Tahibacter amnicola: one gene and its partner. The protein of the gene in region 2 interacts with the protein of the main gene of each other region in a pairwise test. Links are inferred from orthologs where the notes say so. Each region holds a gene or a part of one and is shown on either strand. Other genes may lie near its edges.

Region 1 (7,875 bases), 4.5 Mb from region 2 along the record:
GCGTGATTTTGCGCAAACCCCGGGCAATCGCGGTGTCTACGTCATTCGCCGCGTACAAGGTGAACATTGCGAATTCCAGATTATTTCCCTTTGGGATTCCATGGACGCCGTCCGTCGCTTCGCCGGCAAGGAAGCCGAACGTTCGCGCTACTACGCCCAGGACGACGAATTCCTGCTGGAAATGGAACCGCTGGTGCGCCACTACGAAGTGGCGGAGCACATTCCGGAGCCGGAAAAAACGTGACGCGGGATGATCCGCCGGCCCGGCGGACTTCCCTTATTTCTGTCGCGCGGAAGGATGCGCCTCGTACCAGCGTCGGACTTTCTCGCTGAAATCCCGCGTATCCGCCTGCCAGAGACCCAGCCCGCCCTTGCGCAACGGCATCCGGTGCACGCTGCCGACCGGGAACTGGGCCCAGTATTCCTTGTGCGGACGCAGGCGCAGCAGTGGCGATGCCGGATCCACGGGTTCCAGTTCACGCGTGGCCGTCAGGCGGTACTCGTGATCGCGGAACGACTCGCTCGCGAGAAGTCCGTCGATGCGTTTTCCCAGGGGAATGACGGCGAATGCGAGGGTCAGGCTCATCAGCAGGCAGGTCACCAGGGACTCGCGTGCGGGCACTTTCCAGCGCACCAGGACCGGATAGGCCAAGGGAAGCGCCAGCACGCCGAACACCGGCAGGAAGCGCGAGGCGCCGGAAGTATTCAGCAATGTATACGGATTGCCGATGCCGTCGAGGACGGTGTAGGCCACCAGCGCCAGCACCAGCACGACCGCGGTGAGACTGGCGGGATTTTTCTCCAGCGCAAAATCGCGGGCGGGTGGTTCCAGGTCACCCGGACGCATCAGGCTGCGATAGAGATCCGCCGTCTGGCGAAGCGAGGAGACCGCATTCATTCCCGTATCGGCACTGATGTAGAGCGGCGGCTCGCCGACGGACAGCCAGTGGAGATTTCCGGCATTGAGCCCAGGCTGGCCGATCCACGCGAGGTTCAGGGCATCGCGTCCGATACGCTGGTCGAAGCGGCTGCCATCCGGCCAGATGGCAACCAGGCGGACAGCGTCATCCTCGGGAATCAACAGGCCACGCGCTTCCGATGGCTGCATCTTCATGCGTCGGACGAACATGTCGCGACGCGCCAGGTGCACCCGGAAAAACGCCTTGCCGCGCAGCGCTGTTGCCAGTTCATCCAGCAATGCCTGCTGGCGCCGGCCGAGATTTCCCATGATGCGCAGCTGCCACAGCAGCATTCCAACCAGTACCAACAGCGTCAGAGCCGACACGATCGTGCGCATGCGCATCTCCGGAAAGATGCCGCATCATACCGTCGGGGTCGTTGGAATACCTTGAACCGGGACGCCGGACAGACGTCCCGGTACGCACTCAGTACATCACGCCGCCTTCTTTGCTTGTGCTTCTTCCAGCACTGCCGCGGCAACGGCCGGGCGCGCCCCTACGCGCTCGACAAATCGCGCGATCGCCGGCCACTGATTGAGATCGATCTGGAAGAACTTGCTCCACTGCAGCACGGTGAAGAAGTACGCGTCCGCCACCGAGAAGGTCGGGCCGGTCAGGAAGTCCTGCTTTTCCAGCGTACGCGCGATTTCCTGGAAGCGCTGGGCCAGCTTTTTCTTCTGTGCTTCCTTCACCGAATCGGGGTTGGCCGCGTTGAAGAGAGGGCTGAACTGCTTGTGGATTTCGGTGGAGATGAAGTTGAGCCATTCCTGCAGCTGGTAGCGCTCAAAGGTTCCGTTGGCCGGCGCCAGGCCGCTGGCGGGCTTGAGGTCGGCAAGGTACTGCACGATCGCGGGGCCTTCGGTCAGCACCCGGCCATCGTCCAGTTGCAGCGCCGGCACATAGCCTTTCGGGTTGATCGCGGTGAAATCGGCGCCATCGGCGGAGGTCTTGGTGGCAAGGTCGACCTTCACGAGGTCAAATGCCAGGCCGAGCTCGCGCAGGACGATATGCGGCGACAGCGAGCACGTGCCAGGAGCGAAATACAGTTTCATGCGGTTCTCCAAAGTTGAAGGCAGTCGCGACCACCGTCCGATGCCCCCGCATGCCGGCGTCCGTCGCAGGTACCGAAGTGCGGACACCAGCCACGCCTTCAATGCGCATTGGCCTGAATGCACTGTTTACGGTCCAGCAACGATACCGACGAGCCCGCCTCTGGATTTGCGCCGCCCGATGCGCTAGGCGCTACTGTGCATACCCTTTCGGTTGCTCGCGATATCCACCGCGTCGGTGTTGTGGAGCGCAGTCCAGCGCCCGGCAGTCGCGCAACGGGCGCGCCAATCCCGCGCTACCATCCGGGTAGCTGACTCGCCTGAGCAATGGTACAGCCGATTCTCGCCAGCCCCGTTACTGGCTCGGGGCTGCCCGCAGCTCAACTTGCTGACTGGAAGGATCCGTCAGTCGCTGTATGGCCGGAACCCGGATTCGGCAGCGGAAAGGTCAATCGAGTGCTCGCTACGACTGGCGACGGAGTGCGGGAACGTCCTGGACGTCACCGCACTCTCCTTGCCGCGTGCGCTCGCGACGCGAGCGCTACCGCCATCAAACCCCGACGGGGTTCGTCTTCTCCGCATCGATGCGCCATTCCTTCATGGCCCGCGCCACGTCGGAGGCATGCATCTTTCCTTCCTGCGCCAGTGCCGCGATGGCCGCGTGCGCAATGTAGTAGCGGTCCACCTCGAAGAAGCGGCGCAGGTTGGCGCGGGTGTCCGAACGGCCGTAGCCGTCGGTGCCCAGCACGGTGTAGCGCTTGCCATCCGGCATGAAGGCGCGGATCTGGTCGGCGTACTGGCGCACGTAGTCGGTCGCCGCAATGACCGGGCCGACACGATCCTTCAGGCACTGCGTCACATGGGCGACGCGCTGTTCGCCTTCCGGATGCAGGCGGTTCCAACGCTCGGCGTCGTAGCCGTCACGGCGCAGCTCCGAGAAGCTCGGGCAGCTCCAGATGTCGCTGATGACGCCGAAGTCTTTTTCCAGCAGTTCGGCCGCCGCGATCACCTCGCGCAGGATCGTGCCCGAACCGAGCAGCTGCACGCGCGGAAGTTTGTCCTTGCGCAGCGACTTGGCCGGTGCGGACGCCTTCGCGCTCTTCACCACTTCGCCCGGCTTGGCGGTGGTTTCGCGCGGCGCGGGGCCGTCGGTTTCCGGTACGCGGCTGCCGCCCTGCTTGTCCGGCTGTGCCGCCGCCGTGGGCGAACCGCCCGGCAACGGCGCGTCGCCGTCGCGGAACAGGTACATGCCCTTGATGATGCCCTGCTCACTGCCGGCCGGCATGTCCGGATGGCTGTAGTTCTCGTTCATCACCGTGACGTAGTAGTACACGTCCTCCTGCTCGGTGAGCATGCGGCGCACGCCGTCCTGCAGGATCACGGCGACTTCATAGGAGAAGGTCGGATCGTAGGCCCGGCAGTTCGGAATGACGCCGGCCAGCAGGTGGCTGTGGCCGTCCTCGTGCTGCAGCCCCTCGCCGTTGAGCGTGGTGCGGCCCGCCGTACCGCCGACCAGGAAGCCGCGCGCACGCATGTCGCCGGCCGCCCAGCACAGGTCGCCCACGCGCTGCATGCCGAACATCGAATAGAAAATGAAGAACGGCAGCATCGCGTAGTTGTTCGTGCTGTAGCTGGTCGCCGCGGCGATCCAGCTGCAGGTGGCGCCCGCCTCGGTGATGCCTTCCTGCAGCACCTGGCCGCCCTGGTCCTCGCGGTAATAGAGGAGCTGGTCGGCGTCCTGCGGCGTGTACTTCTGGCCGAACGGCGCGTAGATGCCGATCTGGCGGAACATGCCTTCCATGCCGAAGGTGCGCGCTTCGTCGGCCACGATGGGAACGATGCGGGGGCCAATGGCCTTGTCGCGCAACAGCAGGTTCAGGCCACGCACGAAGGCCATGGTGGTGGAGATCTCGCGCTCGCCACTGCCGCGCGTGATCTGCTCCAGCGCCGACAGTTCCGGCGTGGGCAGCGATTCGGTCTTCTGCCGGCGCTGCGGCAACGGCCCGCCCAGCGCCTGGCGGCGCGAGAGCATGTACTGCACTTCGGGCGAATCCTTGCCCGGGTGGTAGAACGGCACCTCGGCGACCTTGTCGTCGTCCACCGGGATGTTGAAGCGATCGCGAAAGGCGCGGATCGCATCGTCGTCCATCTTCTTCTGCTGGTGGGTGATGTTCATCGACTCACCCGCGCCGCCCATGCCGTAACCCTTGACCGTCTTGGCCAGGATCACCGTCGGCCGGCCGTTGGCGTTGGTCATGGCTTCGGCATAAGCCGCGTAGACCTTGTGCGGATCATGGCCGCCGCGGTTCAGGCGCCAGATGTCCTCGTCGGACAGGTTGGCCACCATCTCGCGCAGTTCGGGATATTTGCCGAAGAAGTTCTCGCGCGTGTACGCGCCGCCGAACGCCTTGCAGGCCTGGTATTCGCCGTCGACGGTTTCCATCATCAGGCGGCGCAGCGTGCCCTTGGTGTCGCGCGCCAGGAGCGGATCCCAGTACGAACCCCAGATCACCTTGACCACGTTCCAGCCGGCACCGCGGAAGACACCCTCCAGTTCCTGGATGATCTTGCCGTTGCCGCGCACCGGGCCGTCCAGACGCTGCAGATTGCAGTTAATGACGAAGACGAGGTTGTCGAGATTTTCGCGACCGGCCAGGGAGATGGCACCCAGCGACTCGGGTTCGTCTGTCTCGCCGTCGCCCATGAAGCACCAGACCTTGCGATCGGTGACCGGCATCAGGTTGCGGTGCTCGAGGTACTTCCAGAAACGCGCCTGGTAGATGGCCATGATGGGCCCCAGGCCCATCGAGACGGTCGGGGTCTGCCAGAAGTCCGGCATCAGCCACGGATGCGGGTAGGACGAAAGACCGCCACCATCGACTTCCATGCGGTAGCGGTCCAGCTGCGCTTCGCTGATGCGCCCTTCCAGGTACGCACGGGCATAGATGCCGGGCGAGGAATGGCCCTGGATATAGAGCAGGTCACCCGGGTGGTTCTCGCTCGGTGCGCGCCAGAAATGATTGAAGCCGACGTCGTACAGGGTGGCGGACGAGGCAAAGCTGGCGATGTGACCACCCAGCTCACCAGGCTTGCGATTGGCGCGAACGACCGTGGCCAGGGCATTCCAGCGGATCAACGAACGGATGCGCCATTCGAGCGCGGCATCGCCGGGATTGCGCTTTTCCAGATGTGTAGGAATGGTATTGATGTACTCGGTCGTAGGCTGGAACGGAAGATGTCCGCCGGCCCGACGCGTCTCATCGACCATCCGTTCGAGCAGATAGTGCGCGCGTTCCGGACCATCGGCACCGATGACGGCATTGAGTGCGTCAATCCACTCCTGCGTCTCCGTCGGGTCCAGGTCCTGGTTCAAGATGTCCTGCAGTAGGTTCACGGGTGTCCCTCCACGAACGCCGCGCCTGTGAGGGGGAGGATGGCGTTCTCGTTCCGGTGGTCGATAGCGAAAAACTTCCGCGCGCGAAGGCCCGCGCGCAACCCTGCAAGTCTAACCGGCCCGATGGCCGCTGACATGCCGAACAGACGTTTGATTCGCATATCCCATCGTCGCAATGGGCATTCTGTGCAAACGAATTCATGCTGCACTGCGTCACCAGCGCCGTCAGCGCCGGTGATCGGTCGATGGTCATTGGACAAGCGACGCGAATGATGACGGGCACAGGGCAGCAGTGGCCGCCCTGTGCACTGGAGCGCTTCAGTCCGCGGACCCGGAACGGTTCTGCGCGCGGATCTGGGCCTCGACGCCGGCGATGGCCGTCATGTTGACGACGCGGCGCACCGTCGCGGACGGCGTCAGCACGTGCGCGGGCTTGGCGATACCCATGAGGATCGGGCCGAGGACGACGCCATCGGTCATGGCGCGGGTCATGTTGAAGCTGATGTTCGCGGCGTCCAGGTTCGGGAAGACGAACACATTGGCACAACCGTTCAATTGCGAGTTCGGGAAGATGCGCTCGCGAATCTCCTGGATCATCGCCGCGTCTGCCTGCAGCTCACCTTCGACTTCCAGCTTCGGCGCGCGCTTCTTGATGATCTCGAACACGCGGCGCATCTTCGCCGCGGATGGCGAATCGGACGCGCCGAAATTCGAATGCGACAGCAGCGCAACCTTCGGCGGCACGCCGAAGAGTTTCAGGCGCAGCGCCGCCTGCAGCGTGGCTTCGGCGAGATCTTCGGCACAGGGATCGTGCTGCACGTGGGTGTCAAGGAAGAAGAAAACGCCCTTGTCATTGAACACCGCCGACATGGCTGCCGGTTTCTGCACGCCCGGATCGAGTCCGATGATGTCCTTGATGTACTGGAGCTTCTTGCCGTAGCGACCCACCACGCCGCAGATCATGGCATCGGCGTCACCGCGCTCCACCATCAGCGATGCGATCACCGTCGAACGCGACCGCACCACGGCCTTGGCCAGCGAGGGCGATACGCCACGGCGCTCCATGATGCGGTGGTAGTGCTGCCAGTAGTCGTTGAAGCGCGGGTCGTCGTTGATGTTGCACAGCTCGAAATCGACACCCGCCTTCAGGCGCAGGCCGATGCGCTCAATGCGCTTTTCGATGACCTCCGGCCGGCCGATCAGGATGGGCTTTGCAAAGCCTTCGTCCACCACGACCTGCACCGCGCGCAGGACGGTTTCTTCCTCGCCTTCGGCGTAGGCCACGCGCTTGGGCTCGGCCTTGGCGCGGTCGAACACCGGTTTCATCATCAGTCCGGTGCGGAACACGAAGCTGGTCAGCTTCTCGCGATAGGCGTTGATGTCCGGTATCGGCCGCGTTGCCACGCCCGAGCGGGTTGCGGCTTCGGCCACGGCCGGCGCCAGCTCGACCAGCAGGCGCGGATCGAACGGCTGCGGGATGAGGTAGTCCGGCCCGAACGACAGGGGCTTGCCGCCATAGGCCCGGGCCGCGACGTCGCTGACCTCGCGCCGCGCCAGCGAAGCGATGGCGTGGACGCAGGCGACCTTCATCGCCTCGTTGATCGTCGTGGCGCCAACGTCGAGCGCGCCGCGGAAAATGTACGGGAAGCACAGCGCATTGTTGACCTGATTCGGGTAATCCGAGCGGCCCGTCGCGATGATGGCATCCGGACGCACCGCCTTGGCCACTTCGGGCAGGATTTCCGGCGTCGGGTTGGCCAGGGCAAGGATGATGGGGTTGGCCGCCATCTTCTCGACCATCTCGGCCTTCAGTACACCGGCGGCGGAAAGGCCCAGGAAGATATCCGCGCCATCGACGATATCGGCCAGGGTACGCGCCGTGGTATCGCGCGCGTAGCGGGCCTTGGCTTCGTCCATATCCTCGGCGCGCCCCTTGTAGACCACGCCCAGACGGTCGCAAACCGCGATGTTCTCGGGTTTCACGCCCAGCTGGACAAGCATGTCGAGGCAGGCGATGCCGGCGGCACCGGCGCCGGAGGCAGCCACGCGCACCTGGCCGATTTCCTTGCCGACGACCTGCAACGCGTTGATGACGGCGGAACCGACGATGATGGCAGTGCCGTGCTGGTCGTCGTGGAAGACCGGGATCTTGACCCGCTCGCGCAGCTTGCGCTCCACGGCGAAGCACTCGGGCGCCTTGATGTCTTCCAGGTTGATGCCGCCGAACGTGGGCTCAAGGCTGGCGATGATGTCGACGAGTTTGTCCGGGTCGCGCTCGTCGATTTCGATATCAAAGACATCGATACCCGCGAACTTCTGGAACAGGACACCCTTGCCTTCCATCACGGGCTTGGCGGCGAGCGGCCCGATCGGGCCCAGGCCCAGGACCGCCGTACCGTTGGTGATGACGGCGACGAGATTGCCGCGCGCCGTTACGGTCGAGACTTCGGCCGGGTCCTCGACGATCACGTCG
Region 2 (7,767 bases):
TGCGCCAGTTCCAGCAGGAAGGGCGGGTCATTGCTCCCCGCAGCCTGGCGATCTTCCAGGTACTTCAGGAACTCGCGCCCGAACTCGGGAAAAAGCGGAATCTGGCAGCGATGCGTCGCCAGGAACGAGCGCACCAGCGATTTCCACGCGGCATCGTCATGCAAGGTCCGGATGACGGGGAAATTCGCCGAAAGCAAACTGTCCACATTGTTGAAAAACAGTTCCTGGTAGACCGCCATCCGGCGCGCCGGTACGTCTGGCGGGAGCGGCGCGGACTCCGGTTCGCGGATTGCGCGGGCGAACTGGAACTGCAGTGCGCGCAGGTAGCCGGCTTCAGCGACTGGCGGCATGGCGGATCACTTCGCGCGGCGACGCGTAGGGGGATTGGAGCCGACGAATCTGGTCCAGTTCGGTGACCAGGTCTGCCAGCGGTGGAATGTTGAAGTCGCGCTCGAGCAAGGTCGGCCGAACTCCGAAGCGCTGATAGGCACGCTCCAGCAGCTGCCACACCGGCGCGATCACGTCGCTGCCGTGGGTATCGACCTTCAGGCCGGGTTCCTCGTCGTAGTGACCGGCGATGTGGTAATAGGCGATGCGATCGCCGGGCATGGCATCAAGAAAGGCGTTGGCGTCGTAGCCATGATTGACGCTGTTGACATGGATGTTGTTCACGTCCAGAAGCAGCAGGCAGTCGGCCGCTTCCAGCACTTCGCGGACGAAATCCACCTCGTCCATTTCGCGGCCTGGCGCGGCGTAGTACGAGACGTTCTCGATCGCGATGCGACGGCCGAGGATGTCCTGTGCACGACGCACGCGTGCGGCGACCCAGTCCACCGCTTCGCGCGTGAAGGGGATCGGCATCAGGTCATACAGGTGGCCGTCGTCGGAGCAGTAGGACAGATGTTCGCTGTAGATGGCGACACCATGGTCGTCGAGCAGGCGACGGATCTTGTGTAGCAGGGTTTCATCCAGCGGTTCCGGCCCGCCGAGCGAGAGCGAAAGCCCGTGGCAGACGAACGGATACCGCTCGGTGTACTGGCGCAGCTGGCGGCCCAGGTGCCCGCCGACATTGATCCAGTTTTCCGGGGCGATCTCGAAGAAATCGATGGGCGCGTCGGGGGCGTCGGCAAGCGGGCCCAGAAGGGCCCGCCGAAAGCCGAGACCCGCGCCATGGGGAACATTGCGCGGGCTCATGGATTACCTCAGTGGTCCTTCTTCTCGGCGCCGCACTTGGCTTCTGCGCCCTTCTTGTCGCCGCCACACTTGGCTTCGGCACCCTTCTTGTCCGCGCCGCACTTGGCTTCCGCACCCTTCTTGTCGGCGCCGCACTTGGCCTCGGCGCCCTTCTTGTCGCCGCCGCACTTGCCTTCGCCGCACTTGCCTTCGTGCGCCTTCTTGTGAGCGTCCATTTCAGCCTGGCTGATCGAACCGTTCTTGTCGGTGTCGATGTCTTCGAACTTCTTCTGGCCGTGCTTCTCGAATTCCGCCTTCGAAACGCTTCCGTTCTTGTCGTCATCCATCTTGGCCATGCCGCACTTGCCTTCGCCGCACTTGCCCTCGGCGGCGGTAGCCATGTAGCCCGCCGAAAGCTGGTGCAGCTGGAACGCCGTGTCGGCCTGAGCCAGCTGGGTCAGCGACATCGTGCCGATGAAAGCAGTACCAAGGGCGAGCGTCAGGGGTTTCACGATCTTGGTGGACATTGCAAGTTTCTCCATGGAGTTGGCGGGCCCGGGCCCGCAAGGGTTACAGCTGCGACAGCAGCAGGAACGCTCCGTTACGCAAGGAGAGACGGCCGTGTTTCGCCGGATACTTCCCCCTCCGCACGCTTCGGCGCGTGAACGGTAAGCCTTACGCATGGCAGTAACAAGCGGATGCGATGTTGCAATGCAATGCGTTCGACGCGTCACCAGACCGGACGATGCGGAAGAATCTTTCAGCGGGGGAATTTGTTAAAGAAAAGCGAAGGCCGCTCACCGGTGGCAGGAGCCCGGCGATGAGTGCGGCGAGTGCGACAACCGGTTGTGCAGCGGTGGGAGCTTCGCTGCGGCAGGTGTAGTGAGAAGTGATCGAGCAGGGTGAAAACCCGGGCAGTAGCGGCGCGACCGCTGGATCGCGCCGCGGGCATCCTCAGAAGCTGACCTGGGCGCGCAGTTCGGTGATGGTCGGATCCAGGGCCAGGCCGCGCCGGTCGCTGAAGGCGCGGATGTAATTGGCCTGCAACTTGATGTGTTGTCCCAGGTAGTAGTTCACGCCCAGGGTCCAGTCGTGCTGCTTGCCGCCTTCGACGAGGCCGTCGTTGAGGTCGAGCGTGGAGTAGCGCAGGCCCAGTTCCACCGCGCCCCAGTCGCGCTTGGGCTTGACGTTGTTGAAAGCGCCACTTTTGTACGGACGGCTCTCACCGGTGACCACCCAGCTGGCGTAAACGTAGGCACCGTCGGCGGTGAAGTCGCGCGCGGTACGGCGCGAGGCGTCATAGGTAAGGTATTCGGCCTGGAGTGAAACCGGTCCCTGGGCCCAGGCGGCTTCCAGCCCGACGCGCTTGATCTGGTCGGCACCGGCGAGACTGCCCGTGTCCACCAGCCGGACCGGTGTCAGGTTGGCTTCGGGCCGGGCGCGGACGCGGGCGATTTCGTCGTCGCGTTCTTCGATCGAGCCCGAGATGCCCAGGTGCACCACGCGGTTCTCGCTCTTGACCGGGTTGAATACGGCGCGGCCGACCCAGCCTGTACCATCGTTGTCACCGTTGAGATCGCCGCCCGAAAGCACGCCGGCGTTGAGCAGCCAGCCCGGTATTTTCTCGTAGGTCCAGTCAAGGCCGATGCGACGCCCCGGGTTGAGGGCCTGGATGGGCAGCGAACGTTCGATAAAGGTCGTGGCGCCCGATCCGATCGCACCTTCCTCGAAGCCGACAGCGTGCTTGAACTGGCCCAGGCGGAAATCACCGGCGTTCGGGGTGAACAGACGGGCGTAGGCGTCGACCCAGACGTGATTGGCGAAATCGTAGCCCGCGGCAACCTCCCATTTTCCATTGAGCTTGGCGTACAGGTAGAACTCTTTGCGACGCCAGCGATCGTGGTCCTGGAAGCGCGCCGAGCCGTTGGGCAGCGTGTCGTCGGAAAACCGGTTGATATCGAGTTGGTAGAGGCCTTTGACGCCGTATTCCACGCCGGATCCGGTTTTTACCTTGGTCGGCCATTCGTTGAGGAAATCATAGGCCTGGGCCGGTGCGGCGACGATGAGCGCGATGGCCAGGGAAAGCGCCTTCTTCATGCGGTGACTCACTCTCAAGACTAAAGAAAATCGGGAAGGCCAGGCCGGTGGGGCGCTGGCGTCGAAGGCATTAAAACACCGGGATGGCACGGGCGGACATGGCGGCGGCGCCTGATCATATGACCATTCCGGCCGGGGCACCGGGCGTTTTCAATCCGCAGCGGGGGTTTTCTGGCGGTATTGGCACAGGTCGCGGATCACGCAGGAGGGACAGTCCGGCTTGCGCGCCTTGCAGACGTACCGCCCGTGCAGGATCAGCCAGTGATGTGCATCCTGCTTGAATTCTGCCGGAATGGTTTTTTCCAGTTTGTCCTCCACGGCGCGCACCGTTTTGCCCGGCGCCAGGCCCGTGCGATTGGAGACGCGGAAGATATGCGTATCCACCGCGATGGTGGGTTGGCCGAAGGCGGTGTTGAGTACGACGTTGGCTGTCTTCCGGCCCACGCCGGGCAGCGCCTCCAGCGCCTCACGCGTAGTCGGTACTTCACCGTCGTAGCGATCGACGAGGATCCGGCAGGCCGCCATGACGTTCTTCGCCTTGGCGTTGTACAGCCCGATCGTGGAGATATAGCGCTTGAGCCCGTCCTCACCCAGCGCCAGGATCGCCTGCGGCGTATTGGCAACCGGGAAGAGTTTACGTGTGGCTTTGTTCACGCCGATATCCGTGGCCTGCGCCGACAGCGTCACCGCCACCAGCAGTTCGAAGGGCGTGGTGTACTCCAGCTCGGTCGTCGGGTTCGGATTGATCTCGCGCAGCCGGCGGAAGATCTCAGCACGTTTGGTGGCGTTCATGCGTTTCGGGAAGTATCCGGCGTGGAGTCCCGGCGCAGCCGCGCACGAGCCGTGCGACCTACCGCGATCGCCACGGCGAGGCCGGCCAGTACGCCGGCGGGATGATGAAAGAGTGCAATGCCATTGCTGCCATGAATGGCCGGCGCGGCCGTGAACAGGTCGCTGGCATTGGCCAGCACGGTGCCGTCAGCGAGCAACTCGCGCAAGAGCCCTGTGGCGATCACGATGGTTGCCAGGAAAAAGGGAGAATGCCAATCGTGGTTGACAGCCTGATGGCTGAGCGACTGGAGCCAGGCGGCATTCGCGACGATCAATGTCGCGCCGACGGCGGTATCGCCCGAAAACGCCGGGGCGATCGCCGACAGCGCGAAGGCCGTGATGCCCGTACTGGTCACGACTGCCGCGGCAAGCAGCCATCGGTCGGAACCGTTGCCCGGTGGCGCGAAAATCCCCAGGAAAACACGCGTCGCGACGTGTATCGCAACGGCAGCCGCCGCCAGCAGCAGGGCGCTGCGTGTATCGGTGGCGGCCCACAGTACCGGGCACAGGCCAGGCAGCAGGGCGATCGGAGTTGGTGGCGGGGTCATGAGCGGATTTTACGGCGGTCGTTCGCGCGGCCGCCACGACGCACGTCATCGCGCAGGGTCATGGGATGTCTGCTTCGTCGGCGAAAAGTGCTTCGCGATGTGCCTTCACGAACTCAAGCACGCGCGCAATGCGTTCGAGGATCGCGCGCGGCGTCGTCGTTGCGCCGCTGAACTGGTCGAAATCGCCGCCGTCTTTCCGGACGGTCCAGCGGGCCGTGGGCGTGGTGTCGAGCGATCTGCCGCGGATGGCCGCCAGCCATTCGCCGCTATCGGTTTCGAAGCGGTCGCCAAGACCCGGTGTTTCGTGGTGCTCCAGGACGCGTACGCCGGTTACCGCCCCCCGCCTGTCGACGCCGATCTGCAGGCGGACGGGGCCGGCGTAGGCCTTGGGGACGATCGCCTCGATCACCAGCGCGGCCGGTTGGCCGTCCTTGCGTGCGCGCAGCACGGGCATGGGCTGTGCGCTGCCGAGGGCCGCCTCGTCGATGACCCGGATGCGATCGGCCAGCGGGTCATTGTCGTAGCGGTCCGGCGGCAGCACCGCGGCGAGGGCCGACAGTGCCTCGCGGTGTGCCTGGTTGCGGATGCGGCCCGATGCGAGCCAGCCGGACAGTCCCAGCAGCGCACTGCCCGCCATGACGGCGAACAACCGGCGCAGCAGCGGCGACGGCTCAGGCATGGCTGCCGGTGCCGAAGACGCGAGGGCGGGTGTATCGGTCGATCAGGGGCGCGGCACCGTTCATCAGCAATACCGCGAACGCCACGCCGTCGGGGTAGCTGCCCCAGCGACGGATCACCAGCGTCAGCACGCCCACACCGATGCCGAACAGCAGCCGCCCGCGCGGTGAGGCGCAACCGGTCACCGGATCGGTGGCGATGAACCAGGCAGCCAGCATCAGCCCGCCGCTGAAAACGTGCTGGAGCGGCATCGGATGGACATCCGCATCCAACAGCCACAGCGGCGCGGAAACGGCGATCACGCTGCCGATCACCGCGACCGGCACCTGCCAGCGGATCACGCCGCGCCACAGCAGATACAGCCCGCCCAGTGCATAGGCATTGGCAATCCATTCCCAGCCCCTGCCGCCGAAATCGCCGAACTGCGGGTCGTGCCGGATCTCGCCGATCATGTGGCCGCGGGCGGCCAGCGACTTGACGGTGTCCAGCGGCGTGGCCGAGCTGATGGTGTCCCAGCGCAGGGGGGCGGGCAGGTCACCGGCGAGGATCGTCCGGATCACATCGAGGGGATCCAGCGCCTGGGTTCCCGCGGCGATCCAGCCAGACACCTCGCGCGGAAAGCTGATGAGCACGACGGCGTAGCCCACCATCGCCGGATTGAACAGGTTGTAGCCCATGCCGCCGTAGGCGTGGCGGGCCAGCACCACCGCCGCGAGCATGCCAGCCAGACTGATCCACCAGGGCGCGAGCGGCGGCAGGCACAGCGCGAACAGCGCCGCCGTGACCAGCACCGACGGATCGCCGCCGATACGACGCACCGGCAGGCCGCGCCATCGAAGTGCTACCGCCTCAATAGCGATGGCGAAACCGGCGGCCAGGATCAGCTGGACCAGCACGCCCACGCCGAAGAACCAGACGTGCGCGGCGATGCCGGGCACCAGGGCCAGCAGCACGTCGACCATGACGTGACGCACATGGCGTGGTGGCGACAGATGCGGGCCGCCGTGGACGGGGAAGGTTCTCATGCGTCTTCGTCGGGCGCGGGCGGGGCGGGGCGCGGCGGGTTGGCCGCTTTGCGGGCCTTGCCGCGGGCAATGGCCGCCAGGACGGCCGCCTTGTCCATCGTCCTGGGTGCAGTCGACGGTGCCGGGGACGGCTCGCCGGCGGCGGGCGCGGATGGCGTCTCTACGGTGACGACCACGGCCGCCTGGGCAAGTGACTCCTTGCGCGCGGCGACCCGTGCCACGCGTTCGGCCTGCTCGCGCTCCAGGCGTTGCGTCCGTCCGAGGAAAAGCGCGCGCGAGCGGTCGGCGCGCTGCCGGGTGTCGATGCGGCGGTCCAGCTCCGCTTTTCCGAAGCGGTACCAGTCCACCAGTGGAATATGCGACGGACACACATGGCTGCAGCAGCCGCATTCGATGCAGTCTCGCAAGGCCAGTGCCTGCGTCTGTGCCCAGTCTTCACGCCGGACTGCCGTCAGCAGCTGCTGTGGCATCAGGCGGACCGGACACACGCGGGCGCATTCGCCGCAGCGGATGCAGGGCTGTTCCATCGCGGGGGCTGTCTCGCTCGTCGTCTGCACCACGATCGCCGTGGTCGTTTTCGTCACGGGTATCGCGTCATGCGGCTGCGCGATGCCCATCATGGGCCCGCCTTCCAGCAGCCGCGCAGCGTCCGGCGCATAACCGCCGGCCTGGGTGATCACCCACTCGAACGGCGTCCCCAGGCGTACTTCGAATACCGTTGGCCGCATCACGCCGCGACCGGCCACCGTGACCAGACGGGCGGTCAGCGGTTCGCCATGGCGGACGGCCCGCCATACTGCGGCAACCGTCGCCACGTTCTGGCACAGGATGCCGATCGCGGTGGCGGGCTGGCCGCCGGGGACTTCCTGGCCGGTCAACGAATAGATGAGCTGCCGTTCGCCGCCCGAGGGGTAGATCGACGGGACGGTGACAATGCGCAGGTCGGTATTCGCGCCCAGGGCCTCGGCGAGGGCGGCGCGGGCGGCCGTCAGCCGGTCTTCCAGTGCAATCGTGACTTCGCTGGCCCCGGTGATCCGTGCCAGTACGCGTGCGCCGGCGATCACGTCCGCTGCCTGCCGGCGCATCAGGGTGTCGTCCGACTGCACCAGCGGCTCGCATTCCGCGCCGTTGACGATCAGGTGGCGGCACGGCGTACCGGCCTTGATGGCCGTGGGAAACCCGGCGCCGCCCAGCCCCACGATGCCGGCGTCACGGATGCGCTGCAGCAGCTCGGCCGGATCGGCGTCGAAGGGGGATTCGACGGGCGGAAGCGTTTCGCGGGCGTCGGTTCCGTCGACGAGGATCTCGACGCAGCGGACCGGAGCCTTCGGGTCCGCCAGGACGCGCGGACCGATGGCGGCCACGACCCCCGCGGCCGGCGCGTGCACCGCGGCGCCGGCGGCGTCGAGCGGGTC

Evidence for each region.
Region 1: the proteins of nth (region 2) and aceE interact in binary tests that used the Escherichia coli proteins (3 or more experiments, as listed by UniProt). The link is inferred for Tahibacter amnicola from one-to-one orthologs.

The regions. Positions count from the first base shown.
Region 1 is NZ_CP104694.1:975,031-982,905, reverse strand. The notes cover bases 2,359-5,778. They hold aceE (pyruvate dehydrogenase (acetyl-transferring), homodimeric type), read right to left. Parts: upstream 5,403-5,778; coding sequence 2,559-5,402; downstream 2,359-2,558. Other genes in these bases: N4264_RS04050 (NADP-dependent malic enzyme), read right to left, coding at 5,721-5,778. Also shown: N4264_RS04070 (antibiotic biosynthesis monooxygenase family protein), read left to right, coding at 1-244; N4264_RS04065 (hypothetical protein), read right to left, coding at 278-1,297; glutathione transferase GstA, read right to left, coding at 1,394-2,011; more of N4264_RS04050, read right to left, coding at 5,779-7,875. UniProt on the Escherichia coli protein: Component of the pyruvate dehydrogenase (PDH) complex, that catalyzes the overall conversion of pyruvate to acetyl-CoA and CO(2).
Region 2 is NZ_CP104694.1:5,452,747-5,460,513, reverse strand. What follows is about bases 2,242-5,125. They hold nth (endonuclease III), read right to left. Parts: upstream 4,063-5,125; coding sequence 3,421-4,062; downstream 2,242-3,420. Other genes in these bases: rsxG (electron transport complex subunit RsxG), read right to left, coding at 4,708-5,125; N4264_RS21375 (hypothetical protein), read right to left, coding at 4,059-4,649; N4264_RS21385 (OprO/OprP family phosphate-selective porin), read right to left, coding at 2,242-3,270. In the rest of the region: N4264_RS21400 (HvfC family RiPP maturation protein), read right to left, coding at 1-350; N4264_RS21395 (HvfB family MNIO-type RiPP peptide maturase), read right to left, coding at 334-1,194; N4264_RS21390 (HvfA family oxazolone/thioamide-modified RiPP metallophore), read right to left, coding at 1,203-1,700; more of N4264_RS21385, read right to left, coding at 2,128-2,241; more of rsxG, read right to left, coding at 5,126-5,328; N4264_RS21365 (RnfABCDGE type electron transport complex subunit D), read right to left, coding at 5,321-6,352; electron transport complex subunit RsxC, read right to left, coding at 6,349-7,767. UniProt on the Escherichia coli protein: DNA repair enzyme that has both DNA N-glycosylase activity and AP-lyase activity. The DNA N-glycosylase activity releases various damaged pyrimidines from DNA by cleaving the N-glycosidic bond, leaving an AP (apurinic/apyrimidinic) site.